4 regions of the Mesorhizobium sp. M1066 genome follow, and region 3 is predicted to be linked to each of the others. Evidence: riboswitches for the same ligand, from Rfam matches in the RefSeq annotation. Region 3 holds a riboswitch; each other region holds the start of a gene.
What was found. A riboswitch is a leader RNA that binds a small molecule or an ion and turns the genes downstream of it on or off. The one in region 3 is predicted to bind cobalamin.
Positions count from the first base shown of each region.

Region 1 (7,930 bases), on a different contig from region 3:
CGGCAAGGTGTCCAACGATGCGCTGGGCGAAATCTATGCGCACGACATCCATGCGCAGGGCGTTGCCTTCGACACCACGCCGCTCGAGGGTGAGCCGCCGACGGCGCGTTCGATGATCTTCGTCACCCCCGACGGCGAACGCTCGATGAACACCTATCTCGGCGCCTGCGTCGAGCTTGGGCCGGAGGATGTCGAGGCCGACAAGGCTTCTGGCGCCAAGGTCACTTATTTCGAGGGCTATCTGTGGGACCCGCCGCGCGCCAAGGAGGCGATCCGGCAGACGGCGAAGCTCGCGCATGCGGCAGGGCGCGAAGTCTCGATGACACTGTCGGATTCGTTTTGCGTTGACCGCTACCGCGACGAGTTCCTCGATCTGATGCGCTCGGGCACGGTCGACATCGTCTTTGCCAACAGCGACGAGATCAAGTCGCTCTACCAGACCTCGTCCTTCGACGAAGCGGTGGCGCAGATCCGCAAGGACTGCAAGATCGCCGCCGTCACACGCTCGGAAAAAGGCTCGGTGATCGTGCGCGGCGACGAGACCGTGGTCATCGAGGCGACCGCCATCAAGGAGCTGGTCGACACGACGGGCGCCGGCGATCTCTACGCCGCCGGTTTCCTGCATGGCTACACGCAGGGCCGCAACCTCAAGACCTGCGGCGACCTTGGCTCGCTGGCGGCCGGCCTGGTGATCCAGCAGATCGGCCCAAGGCCAAGGCAGAATTTGCGCCGCGAGGCGGAACGGGCTGGGTTGCTGTAGATGCGCGGGCAACTAACCAGCTGCCCAACCGACGCGATCATCGCAGTGGCGGAACTGTGTCAAAGCTCGCTGATAACGACAGCCATTCGCTTCGGAGAACTGACCGATGCTGCTGCCGTGAAGCTCGCTGGAAGGGGGTGCAAGGCGGGCATGCCTTGACGGCATTCACCGTCATCGAGATCGCCACCGGCATTTTCCAGAAGCTCAGCTTGGGGAAGGCCAGTAAGGTTCCTGAGGTAACGGAGAACTCGCGGCGTCCGTCGGAGCACTTGACTTGCGATCACGTCCCACGATGCCGAATGCGGGCAGACTGGTTCGCCATTGGTATGGGACCAGCGGAATTGGCAGCAGGGCTTCATCTTCGTCAATCTCGACGAGGCGCCGGATGTGGAGCCCGGCATTCGCGGATGTCAGGAAGTGCTCGCCTGGCTGGTATTCACATCGCGGTCTGGCTTCCACGATTTTGGGATCGTCGAGGGCAACGAGGAAGGGATTCAAAAACCGGCCCTGACGGGCGGAAAGGGACTATCCCGCCCTCTCCGATCTCCGTGTCAAAACTCTTCGGCAGACGCAGGATCGCATCACGGGGCCCGGCAGCCTTGGCTGCAGCGACATAGTTTCAGTTCATTTCAACAGGTGCTGGCATGGGTGTATCTCTTATCCGAACAATCCAACAATTACCGCAAGCACGGTCCGCTCGATCGGGTCGCCAGCTATTTTCGCGATAAGCCGGTTCTTGAGGGCGCCGAAGCCGAAACGCGGCAATCGGTCGCCATTTGCTCTGACGCTCGTCAGATTCTCGTCAGCAGGGCCAATTTGGAATTCCAGTTGCTCCATCTGGGGGAAATATTCAACGGAGGCATGAAATGGACGCATTGAACAACGCCAACTCGCCGCGCCGGAACCTCACATGGCAAACTGGGGCTGTTCACGAACTAATCGCTTTTGAACAACCCCTGAGAGACTTGCCACAGGAGCGAGAACAACAAGCCGAAGTTGGCCCGTCCCGTCCTGTTGTCTCAGCCGCAGACCAGCGCTTCAACACGGCGGCCCAGCAGCCACATAGGAGTCTTATCGCAATTTCCAACCGCGGTGCGACTGTCAATTCTGATCAGCCCAAGACAGGCGGGCTTTCGGCGGCCCTGGAGTGCGTCGTGGAGCGTTCCGGCGCGGTCTGGGTAGGTTTTTCCGAGCATCTGGGCGACGGGGATAAGCAACAGGTGCCCCTCGTGCAGCGTGGCAAAGGTCAAATCGGGTGGCTCGATGGGCCGGCAGCGGACTATTCTCGGTACTATCAAGGTTTTGCAAATTCAATATTGTGGCCGGCGCTCCACTCGCTGCCGGACCGGATCTCAGGCTCGGAAGAGGATTATAAAAGTTATCGCGACGTCAATGCCTTCATGGCGCGCGCGGTGTCCGAATTGGGAGATAACGCAGTCTACTGGGTTCATGACTACCATTTCCTGCCGCTCGGCGCTGATTTGCACAGACTCGGCATTGACCGGCCGATCGGCCATTTCCTGCATACGCCATGGCCCGAGTCTGACATGATGGAGCGCGTGCCCAATTCTGGCGAGCTAATGAAATGTATGCTCGAGTATGATCTGCTCGGTTTCCAGACCGACCGTGATGTGAGCAATTTCCTCGCCTGTGTCCAATCTCATTTGGGGCTGGAGAGCAAGAACGGGGTCGTTTTCTCGGACCATGGCCAGACGCAATGCCAAAATTTTCCTATAGGTATCGATCCGAAGCAATTCGAACAGTGTGCCGCAGATTCGCTTGAGGCGCAGAAAGCCTACATTTCGCAGTTGAAACTTGGCGGAGCAAAGCTAGTTATCGGCGTCGATCGGCTCGACTACACCAAGGGCATCGACAATCGGATTAAAGCTTTCGATCTGCTGGCAGTCGAGCCGCAACGTGTCTCGCTCTTGCAAATCGCAACTCCCTCACGTGGCGACATCCAAGCGTACAGCGAATATCGGCGCGACGTCGAAAGACTCGTCAATCAAGTCAACAACCGGCATGGCACGGACGAGTGGATGCCGATTATCTATGAGAACAGGTCGTTCACCCAAGCTGAGATAGCGGGTCTTTACAGAGCCGCGCGTGTTTGCGTTGTGACGCCGTTGCGCGATGGCATGAATCTTGTGGCGAAAGAATACATTGCTGCACAAGATCCGAGCGACCCTGGCGTTCTGGTGTTATCGAAGTTTGCCGGCGCGGCCGAAGACTTCGGCGAGGACGCCCTGCTGGTAAATCCGAGGCTCTCCGACGAGATAGCTACCGCGATCTCAAGAGCGGCCAGCATGCCGCGCGAAGAACGCATCCAACGCTGGCGGAGGATGATGGACAAACTTGAAGCGTATACGATCCACCATTGGTCAGCGGACTTCGTTCGGCAACTGGACAGCAGCCGGGATACGGTCCCTGCGGATCACTTCCACTATGTTGGCTTGGGCTGGATCAGCGAGGCCCAAATGCCTTCGTATCGGACCGAGCCAGAATTGCACACCGCGCTGACGCGTGCACTGGATAAAAACTGGGTCCTGCCGATCGTATGATGCAGAATATGAAGCACGCGAGCTTTGCCTGCATTTGCGCATCCCTCAATGCCGAGCGCTTGGAGAGAGAGATACTTATCCTGACCGCCTGAATGCGGCTTAAGCGGCTTATCGGGACCACAGTCGGGCTTTGCATCAGACCCTTGAGCCAGGCTCCGTCAGTGTGGTCTCTTGCCGCCGAGCGGAGTCATCACGATTGCCTAGTCACCCGTGATGACGACTGGCGTGCCAATTCCCCTCGGACCACGGTTTGGCGCTCACTCCGAGAAAACCGCTTCTCCCACGCACGCACGGCTTGCGGCCGCATCGTTAAACATCGCCACCAATGCGATCTTCTGCATTCTAATGACGTTGTCACGCGCTTGAAGTCTTGTCCGAAATCCTTCATCGGCGACCTGCGAGGGATGTCGCAGCCCGACAGGGATCCATTAGTTGGACTATGGTGGCAGCGGAGCAGCGCCGCCAATGGGCGACTGAATATTTCACAATGTTAGACAAGCGTAAAAGCGAAATCACATAACGACATAAACATTTCGTTATGCGTCATTGACAAAAGAGCGGACTGCTGTGATTGTCTGCGTGTCGTGGTTCTCGCGTGCGGCGCTGCCGCAGCGGAGCTAAGAGGGAAGCCGGTGCAATGCCGGCGCTGCCCCCGCAACTGTTAGTGGCGAGCCAACCCCACTCATGTCACTGAGGCGAATACCCTCAGGAAGACGGGTAGAGGCTATGACCCCGCGAGCCAGGAGACCTGCCACGGCGAATTACGTCCACGGGCGGGGTGTCTCGGTGGCCGCTGCAAGCCGGCGTTCGTGCCGGCCTGCTAGCGCCTTCCTTGTCATCGGCGCCCCAACCATCGGGGTATGACATGACTGACTCTCAGGAAATTCCTGTAGCAACGCTCGGCGTGCCGCGCTTCGGTCGTCGGCGAGAACTGAAATTCGCGCTTGAAAGCTACTGGTCCGGAACATCGTCCGCTGGCGACCTTCTCACGACGTCGAAGGCGCTCCGTGCCGCTAGCTGGGAAGAGCAGCGCGATCGCGGCGTGTCGAAAATCCCGTCGAACGACTTCTCGCTTTACGACCATGTGCTCGACACCGCAGCCATGGTCGGGGCCGTTCCATCCCGTTACGGCTGGAATAGCGGCGAGGTCCCACTTGACATCTACTTCGCAATGGCGCGCGGCAACCAGGGTCAGACGGAGGATTGTGGACACGCTGGTCACCAGGAGGAGGCTCATGGACCTGGTGTAACCGCGATGGAAATGACCAAGTGGTTTGACACCAACTACCACTACATTGTGCCGGAACTCGATGATGATCAGACGTTCGCCCTCTCGTCATCGAAGCCGGTCGATTATTTCCTCGAGGCTAAAGCTCTCGGCATTCACACACGCCCAGTCATCCTTGGACCCATCACCTTCCTCAAGCTGGCGAAATCGCCTGCCGAGGGGTTCGGTCCCATCGCGCTCCTACCGCGGCTGCTGCCCGTTTACGAGCAAGTCCTGCAGAAGCTGAAGCTGTCGGGAGCCGACTGGGTGCAGATCGATGAGCCAGCGCTTGTCCTCGATCTGAACCCGAACGAACGAGCTGCGTTCGAATTCGCCTATGGCCAGCTGTCGAAAGCCGCGCCCGAGCTGAAGATCATGCTGGCTACGTATTTCGGGTCGCTGGGAGACAATCTCGAAACCGCGGTTTCTCTGCCCCTGGCCGGGCTGCATATTGATCTCGTGCGCGCTCCCGAGCAGCTGGAAACGGTGGGTCGGCTCGCTCCGAAGGATCTGGTGCTCTCGCTTGGCTTGATCGATGGCCGCAACGTCTGGCGTGCGAACCTGCCCGCCATTCTCGACCGCATCAAACCGATCGTCGCCGGCTGGCCCTTGGACCGCGTCGAGATCGCGCCTTCTTGCTCGATGCTGCATGTGCCGATTGATCTGCGCATGGAGACGGAACTCGACGCCGACATCAGGTCGTGGCTCGCCTTCGCGGCCCAGAAGACCGACGAGCTGGTCTTGCTGGCCCGGGCCCTGTCCCAAGGCAGGGATGCGGTGGCAGGCGCGTTGAAAGCGTCTGCCGAGGCTGCCGCCACGCGCGTGACATCCACGAGGATCCATGACCCGCTTGTTCAGGGGCGGATCGCTAGCATTGAGGACAGCGCGAAGCGACGAGAGAGCGCTTTTGGCGAGCGCTCCAGAGTCCAAGCCGGCTCACTCGGGCTGCCGCCGTTCCCGACGACGACCATCGGGTCCTTCCCGCAGACGCCGCAGGTACGCAAGGCGCGGGCCGCTCATGCGAAGGGCCAGCTGAGCTATGTCGACTATGAGACGTTCCTGAAGAAGGAGATCGAGGCTGCAATTCGCTGGCAGGAAGAGATCGGGCTGGACGTGCTGGTGCACGGTGAGTTCGAGCGAAACGACATGGTACAGCATTTCGGCGAGCAGTTGTCCGGCTTCGCGTTCACCCAGCATGCCTGGGTACAAAGCTATGGGTCGCGCTACGTGCGTCCCCCCATCATTTTCGGCGACGTATCGAGGCGCAATCCGATGACAGTGCGCTGGTGGCAATTCGCCCAGTCGCTTACGGAAAAGCCCGTGAAGGGAATGCTCACAGGCCCAGTCACCATTCTCAACTGGTCTTTTGTTCGCGACGACGTACCCCGCTCCGAAGCCTGCCGCCAGATCGCGCTCGCCATCCGCGACGAAGTGACGGATCTCGAAAGGTCCGGCGCAAGGATGGTCCAGATCGATGAGGCCGCCTTTCGCGAAGGATTGCCACTGCGCCAATCTGACTGGAAAGTCTATCTCGACTGGGCTGTCGAATGTTTCCGGATCGCTTCAACGGGTGTAAAGGACGCGACTCAAATTCATACCCACATGTGCTATTCGGAGTTCAACGAGATCATTCACGCGATCGCTGGAATGGATGCGGATGTCATTTCGATTGAGACGTCGCGCTCGAAGATGGAACTGTTGGACGCCTTCACGAGCTCCAAATATCCGAACGAAATCGGTCCCGGCGTCTATGATATTCACTCACCACGCGTCCCGGAAGTCGGCGAGATTTCGGACTTAGTCATGCTTGCCCGCGAGCGACTGTCCGATGGCCAACTGTGGATAAACCCCGACTGTGGCCTCAAAACACGCAAATGGGAGGAGGTCCGCCCTGCCCTCATTAACATGGTCGCTGCAGCACGCGCGCTCCGGCAGAAAGTGCAGGCGTGAGGCTTCTCTTCCTCACCGTGTGGGGAGTTGCCGACTGGCGGATGTCGGCCGGGAATATGCCAAACCGATCACACTCTTGGAAATAAGCCACTCGGCGAAAATGTGCAATTTTCCTTCGGCACGTGTCCTCATCCCGCAGAAATATGAATGTGACACTACGCTATAGTATTGGTCCTTGGGAACATACAGGCCCCGCGCCTCGAACAAATCGTACACACGTCGTTTCTCAAAGTAGACTGCTTGGCATGTTCGCTCAGGCGGCGACAATATATGGTGCTGCGCGTCTGTCCGCTTCCCCAGCTGATTCGCGCAGACTACGGGCGAGGTGGCAGGTTTCGGGTATTGCTAGCCTCCCGCCAATTCGGAGATGGATGTGGCAATTCGTGTGGCCCAAGTAAAAGCCGCAATCATTTTCGATGTCCGCAGCCAGTTGGCCCTTATTTTCCTAAGATCTGCGTTACAGGCCGGGGCGTTGTCGCCGTTTCGGAGGGTAAGATGGGATAGGTGACCTCGGGTGCCTCTCCGGTCAGCGAGTTGAGGAAGGCAACAAGCAGATCAACTTCTTCGTCCGCCAGTACTACGCCAAGCTGGGTGGTCCCCATAATAGCGACGGCCTGTTTCAGATCCCAAACCTTGCCCGAATGAAAGTATGGCGCGGTGAGTGCAACGTTGCGCAGCGGCGCCACGCGGAAAACATAGTAGTCATCGGCTGCATTGGTGACCGCGAATCGGCCCTTGTCTTTGTCCGGCAGGACCTCGGCGCTGGGCTGTTCCACGAGGCCAAAGGGGAAATAGGCTTGCCCACCAACGTTGATGCCGGCATGGCAGGACGAGCAGCCTTTGTCCATGAAAAGCGCCAGGCCCTGTTTCTGTTCGGAAGTCATGGCAAGCTCATCACCATTCAGGAAGCTGTCGAACGGGGCCGGTGTGACCAATGTCGCCTCGAAGGCTTCGATCGCCTTGGCGAAGTTGTCGAAGGTGACCCGATCGGCTTCAGCCGGAAAAGCTGCATCGAACCACTCGACATATTGCGGCATGGACTTGAGCGTGGCGATGACTTGGTCCGGTGTATTGGCCATTTCGATGCCAGCTTGGACCGGTCCCTTCGCCTGAGCCTTCAGGTCTGCGGCACGACCGTCCCAGAACTGAGCGATGTTGAAGACAGCGTTCAGTACAGTCGGCGCGTTGCGCTGTCCCTTCTGCCAACCATGGCCGATCGAGGTTTCGTGATTGTCGTCGCCGCCCGTGGCCAGGTTGTGGCACGAGTTGCACGACAAAACGCCTGACGCCGAGACGCGTGGATCGAAGAACAGTGCCTTGCCGAGAGCGATCTTTTCCGGGGTGTTCGGGTTGTTGGCGACTGTCGGCGTGGTGGATGGCAAAGCCCTGAAG
Region 1 covers NZ_JAMYMR010000038.1:5,954-13,883, reverse strand. The annotation lists gene NKH52_RS29260 (adenosine kinase) at 1-760, shown strand, start outside; gene NKH52_RS29255 (hypothetical protein) at 1,082-1,639, shown strand; gene NKH52_RS29250 (alpha,alpha-trehalose-phosphate synthase (UDP-forming)) at 1,627-3,321, shown strand; cobalamin riboswitch at 3,890-4,091, shown strand; gene metE (5-methyltetrahydropteroyltriglutamate--homocysteine S-methyltransferase) at 4,187-6,538, shown strand; gene NKH52_RS29240 (cytochrome-c peroxidase) at 6,976-7,930, opposite strand, start outside.
Region 1: linked by a shared signal. The riboswitch ahead of metE (5-methyltetrahydropteroyltriglutamate--homocysteine S-methyltransferase) and the one ahead of bluB (5,6-dimethylbenzimidazole synthase) in region 3 are both predicted to bind cobalamin.

Region 2 (7,930 bases), on a different contig from region 3:
CTTCGTCGGCGCCGCCGAAATTCACCACCGACAATTACAGAACCGTGCTGTTCTCCGAGGGCATCGGACGGTCATTCATGAATTCGCTGACCGTCACTATCCCAGCGACAATCATCCCGATCCTGATCGCCGCCTTTGCCGCCTATGCGCTGGCCTGGATGCGGTTTCCCGGCCGGGCGCTGCTGATCGCGGTTATCATCGGCCTGCTGGTGGTGCCATTGCAGATGTCGCTGATCCCGTTGTTGAAACTCTATAATGGCGTCGGCGCTTTCTTCGGCATGCCGTCGAAGACCTATCTCGGCATCTGGCTGGCGCATACCGGCTTCGGCCTGCCCTTCGCCATCTACCTGCTGCGCAGCTACATTGCCGGCCTGCCGCGCGAAATCATGGAATCGGCGCGCATCGACGGCGCCAGCGATTTCGAGATCTTCGTCAAGATCGTCTTGCCGCTGTCGTTCCCGGTGCTGGCTTCGTTTGCCATCTTCCAGTTCCTGTGGGTATGGAACGATCTGCTGGTGGCGATGGTTTTCCTCGGTACAGAGGCAGACCAGATCGTGCTGACCGCCAAGCTCAACGCGCTGTTGGGCTCGCGCGGCGGCGACTGGGAGATTCTGACGACATCGGCTTTCGTGACCATCATTGTGCCGCTGATCGTGTTCTTCTCGCTGCAGCGCTATTTTGTCCGCGGGCTGCTTGCCGGCTCGGTGAAAGGAGGCTGAGACGATGCAATCCGCTTTGAAGGCCAACTCGAAGCCTGACCTCGCCATCGATCGCGACTGGTGGCGGGGCGCGGTAATCTACCAGATCTATCCGCGCAGCTACCAGGACTCGAATGGCGACGGCATCGGTGATCTCAAGGGTATCATAGGCCGCCTCCCCTACATCGCCGCACTCGGCGCGGACGCCATCTGGATTTCGCCGTTCTTCAAGTCGCCGATGAAGGATTTCGGCTATGACGTATCGGATTACTGCGATGTCGATCCGATGTTCGGCACGCTGGCCGATTTCGACGCGCTGACCGCGGAGGCACACAGGTTGGGCTTGAAGGTGATGATCGACGAGGTGCTGTCGCACACCGCCGACAACCACCCATGGTTCAAGGAAAGCCGGTCGAGCCGCACCAACAATAAGGCCGACTGGTATGTCTGGGCGGACGCCAGGCCGGACGGCACGCCGCCCAATAACTGGCTGTCGATCTTCGGCGGCTCGGCCTGGCAATGGGACACCAGTCGCCAGCAATATTACATGCACAATTTCCTGGCCGAACAGCCCGACCTCAACTTTCACAACCGCGAAGTCCAGGACGCATTGCTCGACGTCACCCGCTTCTGGCTGGAACGCGGCGTCGATGGTTTCCGGCTCGATACCATCAATTTCTACTTCCACAGCCAGGGTCTGGAAAACAATCCGCCGCTGCCGCCGGAAGAGCGCAACGACCAGACCGCGCCGGCGGTCAACCCCTACAACTACCAGGACCATCTCTACGACAAGAGCCGGCCCGAGAACCTCGGCTTCCTCGAACGGTTCCGTGCCCTGCTCGATGAATATCCGGCAACCGCAGCGGTCGGCGAGGTCGGCGATTCGCAGCGCGGGCTTGAAGTGGTTGCCGCCTACACCGCCGGCGGCAAGCGCGTGCACATGTGCTACTCCTTCGATTTCCTGGCGCCGGAAAAGATCAGCGCGGGCAAGGTCCGCTCGGTGCTGGAATCCTTCGGCAAGGTCGCCAGCGACGGCTGGTCGTGCTGGGCCTTTTCCAACCATGACGTGATGCGCCCGGCGTCGCGCTGGGCCGCCAATGAGGCCGACCCGACAGCCTATCTCAAGGTCATCTCGGCGCTGCTGATGTCCCTGCGCGGTTCGGTCTGCATCTATCAGGGCGAGGAGCTTGGGCTCGGTGAAGCAGAGCTGCGCTTCGAGGATTTGCAGGATCCCTATGGCATCCGCTTCTGGCCTGAGTTTAAGGGCCGCGACGGCTGCCGCACACCGATGGTGTGGGATGGCGGCGCCAAGAATGGCGGCTTCTCCCCAGCAAAGCCCTGGCTGCCGGTGCCGGCCAAGCATCTGGCGCGAGCGGTCAATGTCCAGCAGGACGACGAGACTTCGCTGCTCGAGCACTACCGGCGCTTTCTCAGCTTCCGGCGTGCCCATCCGGCGCTCGCCAAGGGCGACATCAATTTCATCGAAAGTGAGGGCGACACCGTTGCCTTCACGCGCCGCGCAGGCAACGAGCAGATCCTCTGCGTCTTCAATCTGGGAGCCGGGCCGGCCAAGGTTGACCTTGGCGGCCGATCGCTGCAACCTCTGCCCGGGCACGGATTTTCGGGGCAGGCGAACAGCGGTTCCATCGAACTTGGCGGCTACGGCGCCTGGTTCGGGCGTCTCGACTGAATTTCCAATCACTGGAGGAAACCAAATGGCCGATGTCACGCTAAGACAAGTGAAGAAGTCCTACGGCAATCTGAACATTCTCCATGGCATCGACCTCGATATCAAGTCGGGCGAGTTCATCGTCTTCGTCGGCCCGTCGGGCTGCGGCAAGTCGACATTGCTGAGATCGATCGCCGGGCTCGAGGAAATCACCTCCGGCGAGCTTAGAATAGCCGGCGAAGTGGTGAACGACGTGCCGCCGTCGAAGCGGGGCATCGCCATGGTGTTCCAGTCCTACGCGCTCTACCCGCACATGACTGTCTACGACAACATGGCGTTCTCGATGAAGATCGGCAAAGAGAACAAGGCCGAGATCGACCGCCGCGTGCGTCAGGCCGCCGAGATCCTGCAGCTGACCAAATATCTCGACCGCCTGCCCAAGGCGATGTCCGGCGGCCAGCGCCAGCGCGTCGCCATCGGCCGCGCCATCGTGCGCAATCCCAAGGTGTTCCTGTTCGACGAGCCGCTTTCGAACCTCGACGCGGCGCTTCGCGTCGCCACCCGCATCGAAATCGCCAAGCTCAAGGAATCGATGCCCAACACGACCATGATCTACGTCACCCACGATCAGGTCGAGGCGATGACGCTGGCCGACCGCATCGTGGTGCTCAAGGACGGCCATATCGAGCAGGTCGGCACGCCGATGGATCTCTACAAGAAGCCAGGCAATCTGTTCGTTGCCCAGTTCATCGGCTCGCCGGCCATGAACATCCTGCCCGCGACCATCGACAAGTCAGGCAATTCGACCGTCGTCAGCCATGTCGGCGGACGCAAGGCAACCGTGCCGATCGCAACGCCTGCTTCGGCGAAGGGTGCTGCGGTGAGCTTTGGCGTGCGGCCGGAGGACCTGATCATCGCCAGCGGCGCTGACTATCTGTTCGAGGGGACGGTCGACTATCTCGAGCAGCTCGGCGAGGTTCAGCTAGTCTATGTCGACATCGGTCGCGCCGACCTGCCGCTGGTGACCAAGCTGCCCGGCAATGTCGAGGTCAAGCGCGGCTCGACATTGCGGCTGAGCGCCAATGGCGAGGACCTGCATATCTTCGACGCTGACGGACGGTCGTTTGCCCTTCATGAGGCTGAAGCGAAGGCGGCCTGAGGCAGGACCGCGTCTTGGACGCAAAAAGAGCGGCGGGCTAGCCCCGCCGCTCTTTTGTTGAAGATTAGCTTCGGCTGTTAACGGCCGAAGAGATTCCGGTCGCTGCCCTGAGGGGCGGACTTCTCCACGTCGCCCGACGAATTGAGCAGCTTCTCGACGAGGCCACCGCTGTTGCGGACCGAGCTCGTATGCGCGCTGTCAACCGAAGTAACCGCAGGCTGACTGGCGCCATTGGAGCCAAAGTTGTCGCTGCCGGCGAACGCGCTGCCGGTGATGGCCAGAACGGCGGCGGCAGCAATAAGGATCTTGTTCATTTTAATCTCCTGAATTCTGGATTTCGCCAGGACGGCAGACACAGCTGCCGTCGCTTGCGAAATTGGCTGTTAGCGACCGAAGAGGTTACGGTCGCTGCCCTGAGCGGGCGTCTGGGCAGCCGGTTCCGAGGTCTTGGTGGAAGCCGTGTACGACTGGTCCACTGCGGCGGCAGGCTGGTTGGAGCCGTTCGAACCGTAGTTGTCGCTGCCGGCGAAAGCGCTGCCGGAGATGGCCAGAACGGCGGCGGCAATGAGGATCTTGTTCATCTTAAATACTCCTGAATGTCTGAATTTCGCCATGGCGGCGGGCGAGCCCGCCGTCGACTGGGAATCGGCTGTTAGTTGTTGCCGAAGAGGTTGCGGTCAGCACCCTGGGCAGGCGCCTGAGCAGCCGGTTCCGACTTCTTGGTCGAAGCGGTGTACGAGCTGTCGACAGCAGTGGCTGCCGCGGCGTTCGAACCGTAGTGGTCGCTACCAGCGAAGGCGCTGCCGGAAATGGCCAGAAGGGCTGCGGCAGTGAGAATGATCTTTTTCATTTTTGGTACTCCAGTATCGTCTTTTTTCCGTCCGTCTAGCGGCGTGTCTTTGGAAATGAAATCGCGTCGTTCGGACAGCCCCGATGTGGGAGGGCAGCCCCGTCTTTTCCAATCACGAAGTTGTTTCGTGTGGACCATGAATCTACACCTTGAAATTGTGCCAAGGGAGTCTAGAGATAGATTTTTCTTCTTTATATCAGCGTGTTAGGTTTAACCACCTAACGGATCACTGACTGTTTCAAAGGCCCAGCGTTCACACCGTCCTGCACGCACCGTCAACAGAAACGAACCGTTCGGTTCGATTTTAGAGCAAGCTAATAGTCACTTTTCGAAACCGTTAACCTTTTTTGACCCCGCCAAGGGATCCGATTCGGGGATATCGCAGCCGGCAAAATGGCCATCCGGGAGGTGGATTTCAGCCCGCGACGGTCTGCGGGAACGTTCGCATGCCGTGTCGCGCCGCATGGATACGATGTCGTTTTCATGCCGACGGCGCGCCCCCGATCGTGGTTAGATCATACCATCTCAGGTGCCGCTTCGTGACGACGAGGCGGAGAATTGGGAAGCCGGTCAGAATCCGGCGCTGCCCCCGCAACGGTGGTGGAGTTCAAGTCGCAACGGGAGACCACTGGGCAACTGCCTGGGAAGGTGTCGCGATGGTCCGCAAGGACAACTCCAGAGCCCGGAAACCAGCCCGAGATTGTTAGACTCGACTGATCGCGGTGGGCGGTCAAGAGGTGGATAGCGCATGTCTGGCACCTAGCCGGCCTGCGTTTCAATCCTTCCTCCATCACCACCAGTTCAGTCCTTAGAAACGAGGACAGGACATGGATACCCGCAACGACATGCTGAGGCTCCTGAAGGGGCGCCGGCAAGGCTTTTCGCTGGAGCAGCCCTTTTACACCGATCCGGACTACTTCAAGCTCGACATGGAGCTGATCTGGTATCGCGACTGGCTGTTCATCGGCCATGATTGCGAACTGCCGAAGCCGGGCAGCTACATCACCGTGCAGATCGGCGACTACCCGGTCGTCCTTGTCCGCGACCAGCACGGCAAGATCAACGCCTTCCACAATTCCTGCCGCCATCGCGGCAGCCGCGTGTGCAACGCGGAGAAGGGTACGGCGGCAAAGCTCGTCTGTCCGTATCATCAGTGGACCTATGAGCTGGACGGCCGCCTGCTGTTTGCCCGCCAGATGGCCGACGGTTTCGACAAGAGTGATTTCAGCCTGAAGCCGGTCGCCTGCGAGAGCGTCGGCGGCTACATCTTCATCTGCCTGGCCAAGGAACCGGCGGATTTCGCGCCGATGCGGGCGATGATCGAACCCTATCTTTTGCCGCACCGGTTGCGTGAAGCAAAGATCGCCTTCGAGAGCACGATCGTCGAGAAGGGCAACTGGAAGCTGGTCTGGGAAAACAACCGCGAGTGCTATCACTGCGCCGCCAATCATCCTGAGCTGTGCAAGACCTTCCCCGAGGCTCCGACCGTGACCGGCGTCAACGGCGCCGACAGCGACCCTGAAATGGTCGCGCACTGGGCCAAATGCGAGGCATCAGGCCTGCCGAGCAAATTCCGCATCGATCCGGCAGGGCAGTACCGCGCCACCCGCGCGCCCCTGCTGCGCGATGCCGTCAGCTACACCATGACGGGAAAACGGGCAGTCCAGAAGAACCTGTCCGACAGCGTTTCAACCGACCGCATCGGCTCCTTGCTGCTCTATCACTATCCGACGACCTGGAACCATATCCTCGGCGACCACGCCGTCACCTTCCGCGTGCTGCCGATCAGTGCCACGGAAACCGCGGTGACGACAAAATGGCTCGTCCACAAGGATGCGGTCGAAGGCGTCGACTACGATCTCGCTGAGCTTACCCATGTCTGGACCGAGACCAACGATCAGGACCGCCGCATCGTCGAGGAAAACGCCTTCGGCATCTTGTCGCCGGCCTACGAACCAGGCCCCTATTCGGAGCTGCATGAGGGCGGCGTGATCCAGTTCGTCGAGTGGTACGCGTCGTTCATCGGACCGCGCCTCGCAGAAGGCGACCGGCCGGCCCTGCGCAGCGTCGCCTAGCCCAGGGGACAGAGGATGAATGCGATGACGGACCTTGGCCTCTATCGCCATCTCGACCAGATGACGCCCTGGAACGACAGGCTGCAGGTGCTGGAAGTGATCGGCGTCAGTGACGAAGCGCCTGACGTGAAGACCTTCACCTTCCGCTCCGACAACCAGACCTGGTTCCGCTACAAGCCGGGCCAGTTCGTGACGCTGGAACTGCCGACATCGGACGGGCCGCTGATGCGCACCTACACGCTGTCGTCCTCGCCGTCGCGGCCGTTCTCGATCGCGGTGACGGTCAAGGCGCAGGCGGGCAGCACCGGTACGCGCTGGATGTTCGACCAACTGACGCCCGGTTCGCACGTCAAGGCCTATGGGCCGACCGGCGACTTTTCGCTGCACAGCCACCCGGCGGCCAAATATCTGTTCATTTCGGCCGGCTCCGGCGTGACGCCGATGATGTCGATGCTGCGCTGGTTGAACGACTGCGCGCCATGGACAGATGTCGGCTTCGTCAACTGTGCGCGCCGCCCGGAAGAGATCATTTTCCGCAAGGAACTTGAGCTGCTCGGCAGCCGCATGCCCGGCCTGTCGCTCGGCTTCATGATCGAGGAGCGGTCGAGCCGCGAGGGCTGGTTCGGCCATATGGGCCGCATCGACGCGATCCGGCTGCCATTGCTGGCGCCCGATTTCCGCGAGCGCGAGATCTTCTGCTGCGGCCCCGATCCCTTCATGCGCGCCGTGCGCGGCATGCTGGACGCCGCCGGCTTCGACATGGCTAAATACCATCAGGAAAGCTTCGCGGCGCCTGCCGTGGAGGAGATCCCGGCGCCGTTCTCGCCGCCGGCGGAAGACGGCGCCGCTGCTCCTGTCGAGGCCGTGACACCAATCCGTTTCTCGCTTTCCGATGTCGATGCCGAATGCGTCGCCGGCCAGACCGTGCTGCAGACGGCACGCGCCTCTGGGGTGCGGATTCCCGCCGCCTGCGAGTTCGGCCTGTGCGGTACCTGCAAGGTGAGGAAGGTCGCGGGCGACGTCGAGATGAGCCACAATGGCGGCATCCTCGATCACGAAATCGAGGACGGCTTTATCCTCGCCTGTTGCTCGAAGCCGCTTTCGGCGCTTGAAATCGAAGCGTGACCGGCTGCGCTCGCCCGGAGCCTGCGCCATCTTGCCAAAAACCCTGCAAATGGTTAGACGCCTGCAACGGTGGGGTTGACCGTAAGGCCCGAAGATCATCTCCGCGGCCTGCTCGGCGGGGGAGCAAATATGCGACAATCCGGCATCTATGCCATTGCCAGCAAGGATATCGTCTTTGAATCCTTCGACGGCGAAGCCGTCGTTCTTGACCTGACCACGGGCAAATATTTCGGCTTCTCTGATTCAGGCAGCAGACTTTGGGATGCACTGTCGTCCGGCGTGCCTGCCTCCGAACTGGTCGGCGCCGCGACCGGAATTGGCGCCCTCGATGCCGCCGCGATTGACGGCTTTGTC
Region 2 covers NZ_JAMYMR010000022.1:10,123-18,052, forward strand. The annotation lists gene NKH52_RS23345 (carbohydrate ABC transporter permease) at 1-719, shown strand, start outside; gene bglA (beta-galactosidase BglA) at 724-2,388, shown strand; gene NKH52_RS23355 (ABC transporter ATP-binding protein) at 2,414-3,526, shown strand; gene NKH52_RS23360 (DUF680 domain-containing protein) at 3,604-3,840, opposite strand; gene NKH52_RS23365 (DUF680 domain-containing protein) at 3,910-4,107, opposite strand; gene NKH52_RS23370 (DUF680 domain-containing protein) at 4,179-4,376, opposite strand; cobalamin riboswitch at 4,887-5,088, shown strand; gene NKH52_RS23375 (aromatic ring-hydroxylating oxygenase subunit alpha) at 5,204-6,451, shown strand; gene NKH52_RS23380 (FAD-binding oxidoreductase) at 6,476-7,576, shown strand; gene NKH52_RS23385 (PqqD family protein) at 7,706-7,930, shown strand, end outside.
Region 2: linked by a shared signal. The riboswitch ahead of NKH52_RS23375 (aromatic ring-hydroxylating oxygenase subunit alpha) and the one ahead of bluB (5,6-dimethylbenzimidazole synthase) in region 3 are both predicted to bind cobalamin.

Region 3 (7,930 bases):
TGTGGTGACCGATGTCTTCGGCACCAGCCACCGGCTCGACGCCATCATGAAGGCAATGGGCGAGCGCAGGCGCGGCGTCATCGTCTATCTCAGAGAAGGTTCCGTGGGTGTTGCGCATCAGGAGCGCAAACGACCGGCAAGCGGCGACCGCGAGGATCACGAAGAGGCTCGCCGCCGCGAAAACGAGTGGCGCGAGATCGGGCTCGGCGCGCAGATCCTCAAGGATCTCGGCATCTCCTCGATCAACCTGATCGCCTCGCGCGAACGCCACTATGTCGGCCTCGAAGGTTTTGGCATCCACATCGCCAAGACCGAGATCCTCTAGGCAGCTAGCGCCCGGCTCGAAACCGGGCGCTATCTGATTATTCCGCGGCAATCGCGGCCGCTTCACATCCGTCCATCTCGCACTCAGTCGTGGCAAGGCTGCGCTGGCCAAGCAGCACCGTGGCCAGGGCGATGGTGCCTGAAGCAACCGACACCCAGAACCCGTTCTGTGAACCGAACGCATCCACCACCGCGCCGGCGGCAAAAGAGCCCAGCGCCATGCCGATGCCGATGCCGGTCATGACCCAGGTGATGCCTTCGGTCAGCATCGCTTCCGGCACATGCCGCTCGATCAGGCCGAAGGCCGTGATGAAGGTCGGCGAGATCGCCACACCGCTGATGAACACGGTCAGCGCCAGCAGCGGCACGGTGTCGGCGGCGAGCGGCAACAGCGTGCCGAGCGCGACGAGGGCGACTGCGATGGCGAGCTGGCGTTGCAGCGGCGCCTTCAGGCTGAGCGCGCCGACGATGATGCCAAGCACGAACGATCCCAGCGCATAAACGCCGATGACAAGGCTGGCGGCGCCCGGCTGGCCAAGCTCCTTGGTAATCGCCACGGTGGTCACTTCCGTCGTCGCGAAGGTTGCGCCGACGAAGATCAGGGCAAGCGTGATGATCTGAACCGGCCGCAGGCGGATCGCCGAGCCGCTTGAGCCATGGTCCACCGGCCGCACTTGCGGCTCCGTCGAGCGTTGCAGGATGAAGGCCGCTGATCCGAATGCGAGAAATAATGTGCTCACCAGAACACCGGCTTCCGGGAACAGAGCAGCACTGAGGCCGACCGACAGCGATGCCCCGGCGATATAGACCAGTTCATCGGCCACGGACTCGAAGGCGAATGCGGTGTTCATCTGCGGCCGCCCCCGGAAAATCTCGGTCCAGCGTGCGCGCACCATTGCCGGGATGCTGGGCATGGCGGCCGCCAGCAGTGCCGACACGAACAGCGTCCACACCGGCCAGTCCTGGTTGGCCGCCGCTATCAGGATCGCGAAAGCCAGCACCGCGATGATGGTGGTGGGCACCACGATTCGTGTCTGGCCCAGGCGGTCCACCAGTCTCGATATCTGCGGCGCGACGAAGGCGTTGGCCAGCGCGTATGTCGCCGAGACGGCTCCGGCCAGCCAGTATTCGCCACGCGTCTGCGACAGCATCGCCACGATGCCGATGGGCGCCATGGCGATCGGCAGGCGCGCCATGAAGCCGGCGGCGGCAAAGCCCTTGGCGCCGGGGGCACGAAAGATTTCCGCGTAAGGATTTTGCATCTGTTGGTTCCTCGACAAAGGACGATTGGACAATTACATACGGAGCGTATGATTATTAGATAGAGCATACGTCGCGTATGTCAATTGGCATACGTTGCGTATGTGAATAGGGCCAGAGGCATGCACAGACCCCGCAAGGAGATGATCGCCGAGACGCGCGCAAAGCTTATTGCGGCGGCCCGTCATGCCTTCGGCACAACAGGCTATGCGGAAGCCTCGATGGATGATTTCACCGCTTCGGCCGGGCTGACGCGCGGCGCGCTCTATCATCATTTCGGCGACAAGAAGGGGCTGCTGCAGGCGGTCATAGCCCAGATTGACGGCGAGATGGCGGCGCGCATCAATGAGGTCGCGTCGAGAGCACCGACCCGCTGGCAACATTTCGTCGACGAGTGCTCCACCTATATCGAGATGGCGCTGGAGCCGGAAATCCAGCGCATCATGTTCCGCGATGGCCCGGCCGTGCTGGGGGATCCAGCGCAATGGCCGAATGCCAGTGCGTGCATCGCTTCAATGACCGACCATCTGACCGCGCTGCAGGAGGAGGGGGTCGTTGTCTCCAGCCTCGACCCCGAAACGGCCTCGCGACTGATCAACGGAGCGAGCAGCCAGGCGGCGCAACGGATCGCCAATTCGAACGACCCCGAAGCGACGTCGAAGAAGGTGGTGACGGCGTTCAAGCAACTGCTCGAAGGCCTGCTCAAGAAGCCGAATCCGCAGTCGAATTGAAGTTCTCACGGAGCTTTCGTGCCGGCAGCTGTTCACGATAGGAATTTTTTCTTGACACCATGCCCTCAGCTAAGGTATATATTCGTCTATGGTGCTGATTTGCGCCAGTGACCCGCCGCACAGGCGGGTTTTCGTTTGATGCTCCGTCAGCCAACGCGCCAACGCGCTGGCGGGCTCCGAACCAACCCGTTACCCCGAATTCGTCGCCCTTCGGCGTCGGGGGCCGGCAATTGACAATCGCCGGGTTGAGTCCATCCTCTTCCACCATCTCTGAGGCGGAGATTCGGGGCACATGTGGGATTTCGAGATCGGCCGGTCGGTGTCCATCATGATGCGGACCTGGCCGTTCATCGTCTTTCGCATGATCGTCTATTTCGGCATCACGTTGGCCTACATCATGGCGACCGGCACCGGTGCCTCGGTCGGCTATGGTGTCGGCCATATCTCCACCGATCCCGACGGGCCCATGTCCTTTGCCCTGGGGGGCGGCGTGGTCGGGTTCGGCATCGTCTCGATCGCGGCTACTGGATCCGCGAATACATCCTCTATATCGTCAAGGCCGGCCACATCGCCGTCATGGTTCATCTGATCGACGGCCGCGACATTCCCGGCGGTCAGGACCAGATCGCCTACGCCAGGGATGTCGTCACCCAGCGTTTTGCCGAAGCCAACATCCTTTTCGTCGTCGACCAACTCGTCAAGGGTGCCATCCGTGCCATCACCGGCCTGCTCGGCGGTATCGCCGCCTTCCTGCCGATACCGGGCCTGAGCGGCCTGGTCTCCTTCATCAACACGGTGATCCGCCTGTCGCTGACCTATGTCGACGAGATCATCCTCGGCTATAACATCCGCATCAATTCAGCCTCGCCCTTCGAGACGGCGCGCCAAGGCATAGTGCTCTATGCCCAGAACGGCAAGGTCATGGTCAAGAACGCTGTCTGGCTGGCGGTCATCATGTGGGGCATGTCGTTCATCCTCTTTCTGATCATGCTGGCGCCTGCTGGTGCGATGCTGTTCCTGATGCCTGGCCAGCTCGCCGGCTGGGCTTTTGTGCTCGCCATCGTCTTCGCCTGGGCATTCAAGGCGGCGTTCATTGAACCCTTCGCCATCGCCTGCTTGATGCAGGTCTATTTCAAGACCATCGCGGGCCAGGTGCCGGATCCGGCCTGGGACGCCCGGCTGGCCGAGGCGTCGTCGAAGTTCAGGGAGCTCAAGGACAAGTCGCTCGCCTCCTTCGGCGGTTCGCGCTGGGATACGGCCGGCGCCACACCCTGATCGGCTGGGCGGGTGGTGTCTGGTGCGGCAGAAACGGTGTTGAGGCGCGCCACGGCGGATTTGAGCTGTGTCTCGCCTTGCCCGGAAAAGGTCTCGCTCATGATCAGCTCCGGCAGCGGCAGCCGCCGTCCCCAGCCATGCGTTTCAAGGTCCGGTTTGGGAGCGAACTCGGAAACACGGCCGACGCAGAGATAGGCGATCGGCGTTACGTGGTCCGGAATGGCCAACAGCCGCTTCAGCGCCTCAGCCTCGATGATGCTGACCCAGCCGACACCAACACCCTCGGCACGCGCGGCCAGCCAGAAATTCTGCACCGCGCAGACGGTGCTGTAGAGATCCATCTCCGGATTGTGCCAGCGTCCCAGCGGCGAACCCTTCGAGCGCTGCCGGTCGCAGGTGATGCAGATGTTGAGCGCGCTCTCGCAGATGCCTTCCAGCTTGAGCTTGCGATAGAGCGCCTGTTTTTCCGCCTCGATCGCCGGCAGTTCCTGCTCGCGCGCGGCCAGGAACAGGTCGCGCACCTCCGCCCGTCGTTTGACATCGCGAGTGACAATGAAATTCCATGGCTGCATGAAGCCGACCGATGGCGCGTGATGGGCGGCAAGCAGCAGCCGTGCCAGCACGTCGTCATCGATCGCGGTGGGCAGGAAATGGCTGCGCACGTCGCGCCGCGTGAACATGGCGCGATAGACCGCATCGCGCGCATCCTGGTCAAATCCATCGTCAATGGCAGCGGTCATGTGTTCCGGCATCGCTTGTCCCCCTGCGATTGCAGATTCAAAACTGACAGAGCGTACTTTGTGCGTCCAAGTAGACGCACGTCGCTCTGATGCCATCCGCCTGACCACGCGGATGACAATGCCTGCCAGGCCGGTCTTCTGGCTCGGGATCAACCCGCGTCCGGTGCCTTCCCGTCATCGACAGTGGCATTTACCGGCGCGGTCCCCCTCACAGCGTTGGGCACGCCACGGGATTCAACCGTGTTCCCGATTCTCCCGCTTGCGGCGGGCACCAGGCAGTACCAGGGACCTTACGCCGAAGCGCCCGCGGGGCCAATGCCTGCGGCGACGCGAATGGACGCAGTCGCGATTTTCCCCAGTCATCGGCCGCCCGTGCATGGCCTTTGTCGATCCGGGTCACTAGATTAGGACGATGACCACCCGTCTCTACACCCATCCGATCTTCCTCGAGCATCTCACGCCGCCCGGACATCCCGAGCGGCCCGACCGCTTACGCGCCATCGAGCGCGTGCTCGACGACGAAGCCTTTGCCGGGCTCGATCGTATCCAGGCGCCCGAAGGCGACGAGGCCACCATCCTCTACGCGCATCCCGCCGATTTCGTCGCCCGCGTGCGCGCCGCCATCCCCGACGAGGGGATTGCCCGCATCGATGCCGACACCACTGCCAGCCCGAAGAGCTGGCAAGCGGCGATCACCGCGATCGGCGCCGCCAACGCCGCCGTCGATGATGTCTTTTCGGGCCGCGCCGACAACGTCTTCGTCGCCGCGCGGCCGCCCGGCCATCATGCCGAAAAGACCACGGCGATGGGCTTTTGCCTGTTCAACACGGCGGCGATCGCGGCGCGTTATGCGCAGAAGAAACACGGTGTCGAGCGCGTTGCCGTCGTCGACTGGGACGTGCATCACGGCAATGGCACGCAGGATATTTTCTGGGACGATCCGTCGGTGCTCTATTGCTCGACCCACCAGATGCCGCTTTATCCCGGCACCGGAGCGAAGACCGAAACGGGCGCCGGCAACATCGTCAACGCACCGCTGGCGCCGCAGACCGGCAGCGAAGTGTTTCGCGATGCCTTCCTGTCGCGCGTCCTGCCCGCGCTCGACAATTTCGCGCCCGATCTGATCATCATTTCGGCGGGGTTCGACGCGCACCATCGCGATCCGCTGGCCGAGATCAATCTGACCGAGGATGATTTCGACTGGGCGACCGGCCAGCTGATGCAGCGCGCGGCACGCCACAGCGGCAACCGGCTCGTCAGCCTGCTCGAGGGCGGCTACGATCTGCAGGGATTGGCATTTTCGGTCGCCGCCCATGTCGGGCGACTGATGAAAGGATGAATGATGGCCGATGAGACCAACGAAGACGTCAAGGCGATGAGCTTCGAGCAGGCACTCGATGCGCTGGAGAAGATCGTCGATGATCTGGAGCGTGGCGATGTGCCGCTCGACCAGTCGATCAGGATCTATGAACGTGGCGAGGCGCTGAAGGCGCATTGCGACCGGCTGCTGAAGGCCGCCGAGGACAAGGTCGAGAAGATCAGGCTGTCGCGTGACGGCAAGCCGGTCGGAACGGAGCCACTCGACGCGGATTGAGGCCCGGTCCGACGATGGCCTCGCCTCACCGGTTTTTGGACATGATCATGATCGAGGATATAACTCGTCCCGATTGAAACAGCTCAAGGACAAGAGGAGATACGGAAGCGATGTGCAGAAACATCAAGACCCTGTTCAACTTTGATCCGCCGGCAACCAATGACGAGGTGCGCGACGCGGCCCTTCAGTTCGTCCGCAAGCTGAGCGGAACGACGCGACCCTCGAAGCAGAATCAGCACGCCTTCGACCATGCCGTCGAAGCCATCGCGGCCTCGGCGCGCGAACTGCTCGATTCCCTGGAAACCCATCAGCATCCGCGTAATCGCGAAGAGGTGGCGGCCAAGCTGCGGGCAAAGGCAGCCATCCGCTTTGCCTGATGCGGCCAAGCGGCCTTCGACCACCGACAAGGAGAGTCCATGAGCTTCTTCCCCGGGAAAGACCCTGAGGCAGGCGATGCCTTCGCCAGCGATCAGATCGAATTGATGGTCATCCCGAACGCCAAGGACATAGGTGGTTTTCAGGTGCGCCGTGCCCTGCCGACCGCCAAGAGGCGGCTGGTCGGGCCGTTCATCTTCTTCGACCGCATGGGGCCGGCGATCCTGCGCGCCGGCCAGGCGCTCGACGTCCGCCCGCATCCGCATATCGGCCTGTCGACGGTCACCTATCTGTTCGACGGCAAGATCCGGCACCGCGATTCACTCGGCACCGAAATGGTCATTCAGCCCGGCGACGTGAATTTGATGACCGCCGGCCGCGGCATCGTCCATTCGGAGCGTACGCCGGAGGAACTGCGTGGCGCGCCGATGTCGGTATCCGGCCTGCAGACATGGCTGGCTCTGCCGGACGACAAGGAAGAGGTGGCTCCGGTTTTCGAGAATACCGCAGCGCTTCGGCTTCCCGAGATCGAAGCCGAAGGCGTCAACGGGCGCCTCATCATCGGCGATTTCCAGGGACTGCGGTCTCCGGTCAGGGCCGACTCGGAGACGCTCTACGCCGACCTGCGCCTGGCGCCCGGCGCCAGCGTGAAAATCCCTGCCGATGCAGAAGAGCGCGCCATTTATACGCTGGAGGGCGAGGTGTCGATTTCGGGTGATGTGTTCCCAGCCGAACGGCTGCTGGTGTTCCGTCCCGGTGACGAGATCGTCGTGTCGTCGCAGACCGGGGCGCATTTCATGCTGTTCGGCGGCGCCTCTCTTGGTTCGAAGCGTTACATCTGGTGGAATTTCGTCTCGTCGTCCAAGGAGCGCATCGAACAGGCGAAAGAGGAATGGAAGAGGGGCCGCTTCGACATCGTTCCCGGAGACGAGGAAGAGTTTATTCCGCTGCCGGAAAGCTGATGCCCTGTCACCCAAAAGTGGCAGAACGAAATGCATAGACAAAAGACTAGGGCCTGATCCGCGTCACTGACACGCATTTACTTTCGCCGGCCGGCGGCCTATTCGCCCATCAACCGAAAGGCCCGAGCACCGTGAACGCAACGCCGCATACGCCGCTTCTCGACAAGGTCCGCATCCCGGCCGACCTGCGCACGCTTGCCGAAAGTGAACTGCCGCAATTGGCGTCCGAGCTTCGCGCCGAGCTGGTCGACGCCGTGTCCCGCACCGGTGGTCATCTTGGCGCCGGGCTTGGCGTGGTCGAGCTGACAGTGGCGCTGCATTATGTCTTCAACACCCCCGACGACCGGCTGATCTGGGATGTCGGCCACCAGGCCTATCCGCACAAGATCCTGACCGGCCGCCGCGACCGTATCCGCACGCTGCGCCAGGAAGGCGGCCTGTCCGGCTTCACCCGCCGCGCCGAAAGCGAGTACGATCCCTTCGGTGCCGCCCACTCCTCGACGTCGATATCTGCCGGCCTCGGCATGGCCGCCGCCCGCGATCTCTCCGGCGGCCGCAACAACGTCATTGCCGTCATCGGCGACGGTGCCATGTCTGCCGGCATGGCTTATGAGGCGATGAACAATGCCGGCGCGCTCGATGCACGGCTGATCGTCATTCTCAACGACA
Region 3 covers NZ_JAMYMR010000007.1:166,164-174,093, forward strand. The annotation lists gene ribB (3,4-dihydroxy-2-butanone-4-phosphate synthase) at 1-325, shown strand, start outside; gene NKH52_RS13105 (MFS transporter) at 363-1,586, opposite strand; gene NKH52_RS13110 (TetR/AcrR family transcriptional regulator) at 1,707-2,315, shown strand; partial or broken gene NKH52_RS13115 (hypothetical protein) at 2,608-3,590, shown strand; partial or broken gene bluB (5,6-dimethylbenzimidazole synthase) at 3,713-4,426, opposite strand; cobalamin riboswitch at 4,442-4,621, opposite strand; gene NKH52_RS13125 (histone deacetylase family protein) at 4,743-5,669, shown strand; gene NKH52_RS13130 (exodeoxyribonuclease VII small subunit) at 5,673-5,924, shown strand; gene NKH52_RS13135 (DUF2277 domain-containing protein) at 6,035-6,301, shown strand; gene NKH52_RS13140 (pirin family protein) at 6,341-7,261, shown strand; gene dxs (1-deoxy-D-xylulose-5-phosphate synthase) at 7,393-7,930, shown strand, end outside.

Region 4 (7,930 bases), on a different contig from region 3:
GGAAGTCGCGGCTGCGCCGCTTCATCGCGCAGGACATGCTGTCGTCGGTGCTCATCAACCGGCAGTGGACGAGACCTGAGGAAAATCCGATCGAGATCATGCTGTCGGTTCTCGACCAGGGGCACTCGCTGATCCTGTTTCCCGAAGGCACACGCAACATGACCGAAGAGCCGCTGCTGGCATTCCGCTCCGGGCTCTACAATCTGTCGACGGCGCGGCCTGAGGTCGAGCTGATCCCGTGCTGGATCGAGAACATGTCGCGCGTGCTGCCCAAGGGCCAGTTCCTGCCGGTGCCGCTGTTGTGCCGCGTCGTCTTCGGCGCGCCGGTGGCGATCGGTCCGGGCGAAGAACGCCGCGCCTTCCTCGAACGCGCCCACGCCACGCTTCTGGCGCTCAACCCGCGTCCCGAGCGAGACGATTGATGCGCCACGAAATCTCCATCCTGATCATCGGCCTGCTGGCGGTTTTGACCACCGCCAGCATCGTCGCCACCATACTTTCGGCGCGAGCGCCGAAGCCGCTCAGTTCGACGCTGGTCAATCTCACCCAGCGCATCAACGCCTGGTGGGTGATGGTGGCGCTGATGACGGTCGCATTTTTCTTCGGCCGTTACGGGATGACCATCCTGTTCGCGCTGATCTCCTTCGCCGCGCTGCGCGAATTCGTGACGCTGACGCATACGCGCCGCAGCGACCATTGGGTGCTGCTCGGCATGTTCGGCATCATCATCCCGTTTCAGTACTGGCTGGTGTGGACCGCCTGGTACGGTCTCTTCGTCATCTTCATTCCGGTCTATTGCTTCCTGCTGATGCCGGCCATCACGGCGCTGCATGGCGACACCGAACGCTTCCTCGAGCGGATCGCCGCGCAGCAATGGGCGGTGATGATCTCGGTCTATTGCGTCAGCCACGTCCCTGCCCTGCTGACACTCGACGTGCCGGGCTTCGAAGGCCGCACCCTGCTGCTGATTGCCTTTCTGATCATCGTCGTGCAAGGCAGCGACGTGCTGCAATACATCTTCGGCAAGCTGTTTGGAAAACACCGTTTCTCGCCGAACGTCTCGCCCTCGAAAACCTGGGAAGGCCTGATCGGCGGACTGGTGTCGGCGAGCCTGCTCGGCGCGCTGCTATCGTTCGTGACACCCTTCTCGCCGCTGCAGGCAGCAGCCGTGGCCTTCGTCGCCTGCTCGATGGGATTTCTCGGCGGGCTGGTCGCCTCGGCCATCAAGCGCGACCAGGGCGTCAAGGATTGGGGTCATCTGATCGAAGGCCATGGCGGCATGATGGACCGCACCGACAGCCTGGTCTTCGCCGCCCCGGTGTTCTTTCACATCGTGCGCTATTTCTGGACGGTCTGAGTAAACCGTTTCCGACCGCACTTAAAGCCGGTTGCGGATCAGCATGGTGACGACGAAGAACGCGCCGACGGAGCTGGTGATGATACCAATCGGCAGTTCCTGCGGCGGCAGCAGCGTTCGGGCCAGAAGATCGCTGGCCAGCAACAGCACCGTGCCGAAGACGGCACAGCTGGCAACCAGGCGCAGATGCAAGGGACCCGCCAGCGGCCGTGACAGATGCGGGATCATTAACCCGACGAAGCCGATGACGCCGGCGACCGAGACCAGGATAGCCGTCGAGAAGGCAGCGACGAGAAAGGTCATCCTGCGCATCCGCGCCACCGGCACGCCCAGGCTTTCGGCGGCGTTTTCGCCGGCCAGGAAAGCATCGAGCCGGCGGTGGTTCCACAGCGCGTAAGCCAGAATGGTGCCTGCTCCCAGCGCGCCCAGCCAGATATTATCCCAGCGCGCCAGGCCAAGGCCGCCCATGGTCCAGAACAGCACGGAGTGGGCGGCGCGCTGATCGCCGGCAAAGACAAGATAGTTGGTCAAGGCGGTGAACATGAAGGACACGGCAAGGCCGGCAAGGATCAGCCGCTCCGGGCCTTGCCCCCTCACCCGCGCCACCAGCAGCAGCACGACACCGGCAGCCAATATGCCGCCGGTGAAGGCCGCGACCGGCAATGTCCAGATGCCGAAACTGTCGCCGAAGACGGTGATAACGGAAACCGCACCCGCGGCGGCGCCCGAGGACAGGCCGAACAGGAACGGATCGGCAAGGTCGTTGCGGGTCACCGTCTGCAGCAGCGCACCGACGACGCCGAGACCGGCCCCGACGCAGATGGCCAGGATCGTGCGCGGCAGCCGCAGGTCGACGACGATCTTGCCGACCGGCCCGGCCACGTCGTGCCCGCTGAAGCCGACTGCACGACCAAGGGAGGCAACGATGTCGGTCAGCGGGATCAGCGTCGAGCCGTAGGCGATCGACAGCAAAGCGAGAGCGGCGATCGCCGCCGCTCCCACCAGCATGGCCAGTGCAAATGCCGGATGGCGCAAGCCTGGAAATGCGTCGTGTCTGTCAGGACGCGTGCGACGCACTTCCAGGATCTTTTGTTCATGCATGTCGTTGCCCCAAAACCGCTGCGCACTTTTGGGCGACAGGCATCAAAACGCTTCCGGATGCATGGCCTTGGCGAGCTTGTCGATCGCTTCGATGTTGGCCGGGCCGGGAGTCAGTTCGGCATAGCGAAGCGCGACGAAGCGCTCGTTCTTGACCGCGTCCGTCTCTTTCATGGCCGGATGCGCCTTCAGGAAATCGAGCAGCTTCCTGTAGCCGCCACCGTCCTGGTAATCGAGCAGGATGAGGAATTGCGGATTGCGCGACGCCACCGTTTCCCAGTCCGTGTTGCCCCAGCTGGTGTCCATGTCGGCCATGATGTTGTCGCCGCCGGCGGCTGATATCATGGCGCTGGGGATGGCGAACTTGCCTGCGGTGAACGGCTTGTCCTCGCCGGAATCATAGAGGAACACCCGCGTTCCCTTGGCGCTGCCGACCTTGGCGGTGATGTCGGCGAGCCGCGTCTTCCAGCCGGAGACAAGCTTTTCAGCCTCTGTCTCCTTGCCGAAGATCTTGCCCAGTTTCTCGACGTCGCCATAGAGCAGGTCCATCGAGGCGGCGGGGCGGCTCTTGTCGAGATGGACGCAGCTTTCCGTCAGCACCAGCGTCTTGATGCCGTGCGGAGCAAGCGTGTCGGGCGTCACTTCACCACCCGGCTTCATGCCATAATACCAGCCGGCGAAGAAAAAATCGGGCTCGACCGCGACGAGGTTTTCGAGCGTCGGATATTTCGGCGCCAGTTCCGGGATCGAACCCTGCTCGGCCTTGAATTCGGGACCCACCTTGTACCATCCGGTGATGCCGGTCAGGCCGACGATCGACGGCTGCAGTTTCAGCGCGAAAGCCATCTCGGCCATGTTGAGATCCTGGATGACCGCGCGCTTCGGCGGCGCATCGAAGGTCAGCGGCTTGCCGCAGCTGTCGACGGTCACCGGGAAGGCCAGGGCTGTCGAGGCCAGCAGCGAGAAGGCAAGCGAAAAAGCAAGGCGTTTCAAGGGTTTGCTCCTGTGGACGGGATGATCGATATGGGACGGCTTCAATCAGGATGGCGGCGCGGCACGGTTCGGAACATCGAACACCGTCAGTTCGCGGTCTTCGGTCGGATGGCGCAGACGCAGCACATCGATGCCGAAAATTTCGCGAATCAGCTTTTGGGTCAGCGCTTCGCGCGGTGCGGCGAGCGCTTGCAGACGGGCATGGTTCATCACCGCCACCCTGGTGGCGAACGGTGCCACCAGCGCCAGATCGTGCAGCACCGCGATCACCGTCATCTCGAAGCCTGCCACGAGGTCGAGCAGTTCGCCGCGGGCGCGCGGGTCGAGATGGTTGGTCGGCTCGTCGAGGAACAGTATCTTTGGCTGCTGGGCGATGGCGCGGGCCAGTTGGGCGCGCTGGCGCTCGCCGCCCGACAGCGAGCCGATGGTGCGGCCAAGCAGCGGCAGCAGTCCGGTCCGGCGCAGCGCATCGACGACAATGTCACGCTCCTCGCTCCTGCGCCGTAACCGAGCGTGCGGGACCCGGCCAAGCTCGACATAGTCGATCACCGCCAGCCGCGGATCGGGCTGGTCGGTCTGGCCGACCACGGCGATATGCAGTGCCCGCTCGGCAGCCGAAATCCCGTCCAGCCGCCGCCCGCCGAGCTTCACCTCGCCGGAACTTGGCCGCAGCATGCCCGACAGCATGCGCAGCAGCGTCGTCTTGCCGGCGCCGTTGGGACCGATGATGGCTAGGCGATCGCCAGCGGCCACCGAGAAGCTGACCGCCTGAACCAGATCCCGCCCATTGGCCATGGCGCAGAGGTCATGTGCTTCGAGAAGCGCTACGGTCATCGGCTGCCCGCCAGATTGCCGGGATGGCAAAGCGTGCACACGATGATGCGATGATCGATAGAGCCGTCCAACTTTCCGTCACTTTCCAAAACTGGCGACGGAAGGAAGCTGGCGAAGCGGCCGACAAGACCGGGATTCGCGTTTCCTCCCGGCACACCCCGTCCGGTCAACTCAGTGATGGCAGGTCTCCTGGCTCGCGGGTCGTTGCGCCATCCTGCCTTCCCAGCCTTGCCGGCCAGTGGCATTCACGGATTTTGCTCGCCGCTTACAGTTGCGGGGGCAGCCACGGCCTCGACCCCTGGGGATCTCACCGTGTTCCCTTTTCACCCCTCGCCTTTCGACTCGGGGACCATCACCGCTTCAGCGTAGATTTCCCCCAATCGCTTCGCAATGGATTTCTCGGACGGAGTGGTGGACCGGCTAGGGGAAACATGCATTTCACGCTCTCGATATGTAATAATATTACGCATTTAGAGGATGCCGCCTGGCGCTGTCAAGCGAAGCCTGCCGAATTTGGCTCGTCGGCGGCAAGGGGCGCTCGACCGCTGTGCCATATCGGTGTGCGACTGTGACGGGATCGGTTCGATTGCGCGGGATGCGCAATTTCGATCAAACTGGCCGCGCCAGGAAACGGCAGGATGATCTGGCCAATGCGAGGAGCAAAATGAACCCGACCGAGAAAGCGCTGTGGTTCGTCGAAAGTCATCTGCCGGAGGCGATCTCGCTTGACGATATCGCGCAAAGCAGCGGCGTGTCGCGTTTTCATGTGACGCGGGCTTTCGGCGCTGCCACGGGCCGCTCGGTGATGGGCTACATGCGCTCACGCCGGCTCACCGAGGCGGCGCGCAAGCTGGCCGGCGGGGCGCCCGACATTCTCTCCGTCGCGCTCGACGCCGGCTACAACTCGCATGAGGCGTTCACCCGTGCCTTCCGCGATCAGTTCGGCACCACGCCGGAACTGGTGCGCGCGCAAGGCACACTCGACAAGCTCGACCTCGTGGAGCCGATCCTGATGGACCAGTCCTTCCTCACCAATCTCGAACCACCGCGTTTCGAGACCAGCCGGCCGTTCCTGATCGCCGGCCTCGGCGAACGCTACAGCTGCGAAACCAGCGCCGCCATTCCGATGCAATGGCAGCGCTTCGGCCCCTATATCGGCAACATTCCGGGCGAGACCGGCGATGTCGCCTATGGCGTCTGCGTCAACGGCGACGATGCCGGCAATTTCGACTACATCGCCGGCGTCGAAGTGTCTGATTTTTCCGACCTGCCGAGGGAATTCAGCCGGGTGCGGGTGCCGGCGCAGAAATATGCGGTCTTTGCCCACCGCGAACACATCTCGACCATCCGCCGCACGGTCAATACGATCTGGAACAAATGGCTGCCGGCTTCCGGCCACGAGATATCGGATGCGCCGGAATTCGAACGCTACGGCCCTGAGTTCGACCCACGCAGCGGCAATGGCGGGCTGGAGATCTGGATACCGGTGAAGGCGTAGTCGGTCAGGCCATCGGCAGCGCCGGCCAGCGATCGACTATCCCGCCGCCGGAAAACACAGCGATCGACCCGAACTGCTGCAGCACGGCTTCGCTCTGCGTCGGCCTTAGAAACGCGTAGTCGCCGGGTTTTGCGGTCGCGTCGGCGGGCAAGCCCATGAATTGCTGGTTGGAGGACAGGCCGAGCAGCCCGTTCGCCTTCATGCCTTCGGGGAAGACGGGCTCGGCCATCCACTTGCCGCCATAGAGATAGCAGCCCTTGCGCGGGAAGCGGCCGAGCGCCTGCAGCAGGCGGGTGACGGCCGGCGGGCCAGGCAGCATCGGCTCGACCATTTTCAAGATCGGCGTGGCGATGAAGGCCGCCGGCTGGAAGCCGTCGAGGCCTGGCGTATCGAAATCACTGGGCAGCACGAAGGCCGAGCCCATCGAGACCTCGTTGGCCATGCCGCCATGATGAAGCAGCGCGGTCTTGCTGCCGCCGATGTTCAGGATACGGCGCTGGTCGGCGCCGAGACAGGCGACGAACGCCGAGGCCTGCGCCGACGCCTTGGCCAATGCCTTTGCCGGTCCGCCGAAAAGGCCGGGAATGAGCGGCGCATGCGCCTCGTAGGCCATGACGCCTTCGCAATGCAGCCGGGCCGGCAACGCGCTCAACGCCTTCGACAAGGCCTCAGGATTGGCGAACCCGCCGCGATGCAGCCCGACATCGATCTCGAAAGCGATGCGCAGGCCGATGCCGAGTTCGCCAGCGAGGGCGCCATATTCCGCCAGTCTCTCCTCGCTGTCGATCAGCCAGCAGACACGCGACCAGTCGACCACGCCCCTCGAAAGCACAGCCCTTGCCGCATCGACAGGCATCGGCTTGCCATACAGCAGATCGGCATCCGGAAACGCCTTCAGCACCGCCTCGCTGATCGGCGGATGGAAGGTCATGACATGATTGGTGCCGAGCGCCTTGCCGATATGCGCAAGCAGCGGCAGGCAGGCGAGCGATTTGTCGACCAACCGCACAGCAAGGCCGGGATCCAGTCTCTCCTTTACCAGGGCAATGTTGCCGTCCAGCCGGTCGCGATCGAGCAGCAGGCAGGGCTGGAAGATGCCGGCTTCCTTCAGCGCATCCGACAGGGTGGAAAAATAGGTGCTCATCATTCGATGCCGAACAGGCCGGCCATATAGGGCGAGACGAAGCGGTTTTGCGGATCGACGTCGCGGCGCACCGCCATGGCATCGTCCCAGCGCGGGTAGAGCTTTTTCAGATCCGCCGCTTTCAGGCTGTGCATCTTGCCCCAATGCGGCCGGCCGCCATATCTGCGGAAGATCGGCTCTGCCGCCCGCATGAACGGCAACGGATCGTTCGCTGCATCATGGTGGATGGCGATGGAGCAGGTCAGCCTGTTGTAGAATGGCGAAAGCCAGAACTGGTCCGGCGCGACCGAGCGCACCTCCATCGGGAAATAGACCTCGGGAAAACGCTTCTCGGTCAGCTCGATGATCTCGGCCAGCGCCTTCGGCCCTTCCTCGAACGGCAAATGATATTCCATCTCGTTGAACTTGGTCTGCCGGTCGCTGGCATAGACGTTGAGCCAGTCCTGCACGTAGTCCTCGGCCGGCAATTTGGCGATGGCGCCCAGGATCAGACGGCCACGCAGCGATGGCAGCCAGGCAAGTGAGGTGCGCAGCCTGCGCAGTGTCCTCAAACCCGCCTCGTCCTTTTCCGGCGGCCGTGTGGTGGGTGCGGCGTCGCTGAAATCGCTGGCTATGAACTGCGCATAGCCGGAAAACGGAATGTAGTAGAATTCGGCCGAGCGATGCGCGGCCATCATTGCCTCGAAATCGCGCAGCATCTCGGTGATCGGCAGCACCCATTTGCGGCGGCGCAACCGGTAGGTCGCGATGTTGTTCAGCGTCACTTCGGTGAGCACGCCGAAAGCGCCGAGTGCGACGCCGATGGCATGGATCATGTCCTGATCCCCTGCCCGCTTGAAGTCGCGAACCTTGCCAAGCCCGTCGACGATCCGCACTGTCTCCAGCTGCGTGTGATAGGCGCCGAGCGTCGGTCCCGAGCCGTGCGTGGCGGTGCCCAGCGCGCCGCCGATCGCCTGGCGGTCGATATCGCCCATGTTGGGCAGGCCCTGGCCAATACCTTGCAGGA
Region 4 covers NZ_JAMYMR010000037.1:18,981-26,910, reverse strand. The annotation lists gene NKH52_RS29075 (lysophospholipid acyltransferase family protein) at 1-422, shown strand, start outside; gene NKH52_RS29070 (phosphatidate cytidylyltransferase) at 422-1,357, shown strand; gene NKH52_RS29065 (FecCD family ABC transporter permease) at 1,379-2,365, opposite strand; gene NKH52_RS29060 (ABC transporter substrate-binding protein) at 2,501-3,448, opposite strand; gene NKH52_RS29055 (ABC transporter ATP-binding protein) at 3,494-4,282, opposite strand; cobalamin riboswitch at 4,445-4,651, opposite strand; gene NKH52_RS29050 (AraC family transcriptional regulator) at 4,947-5,780, shown strand; gene NKH52_RS29045 (DSD1 family PLP-dependent enzyme) at 5,785-6,924, opposite strand; gene NKH52_RS29040 (D-arabinono-1,4-lactone oxidase) at 6,924-7,930, opposite strand, start outside.
Region 4: linked by a shared signal. The riboswitch ahead of NKH52_RS29055 (ABC transporter ATP-binding protein) and the one ahead of bluB (5,6-dimethylbenzimidazole synthase) in region 3 are both predicted to bind cobalamin.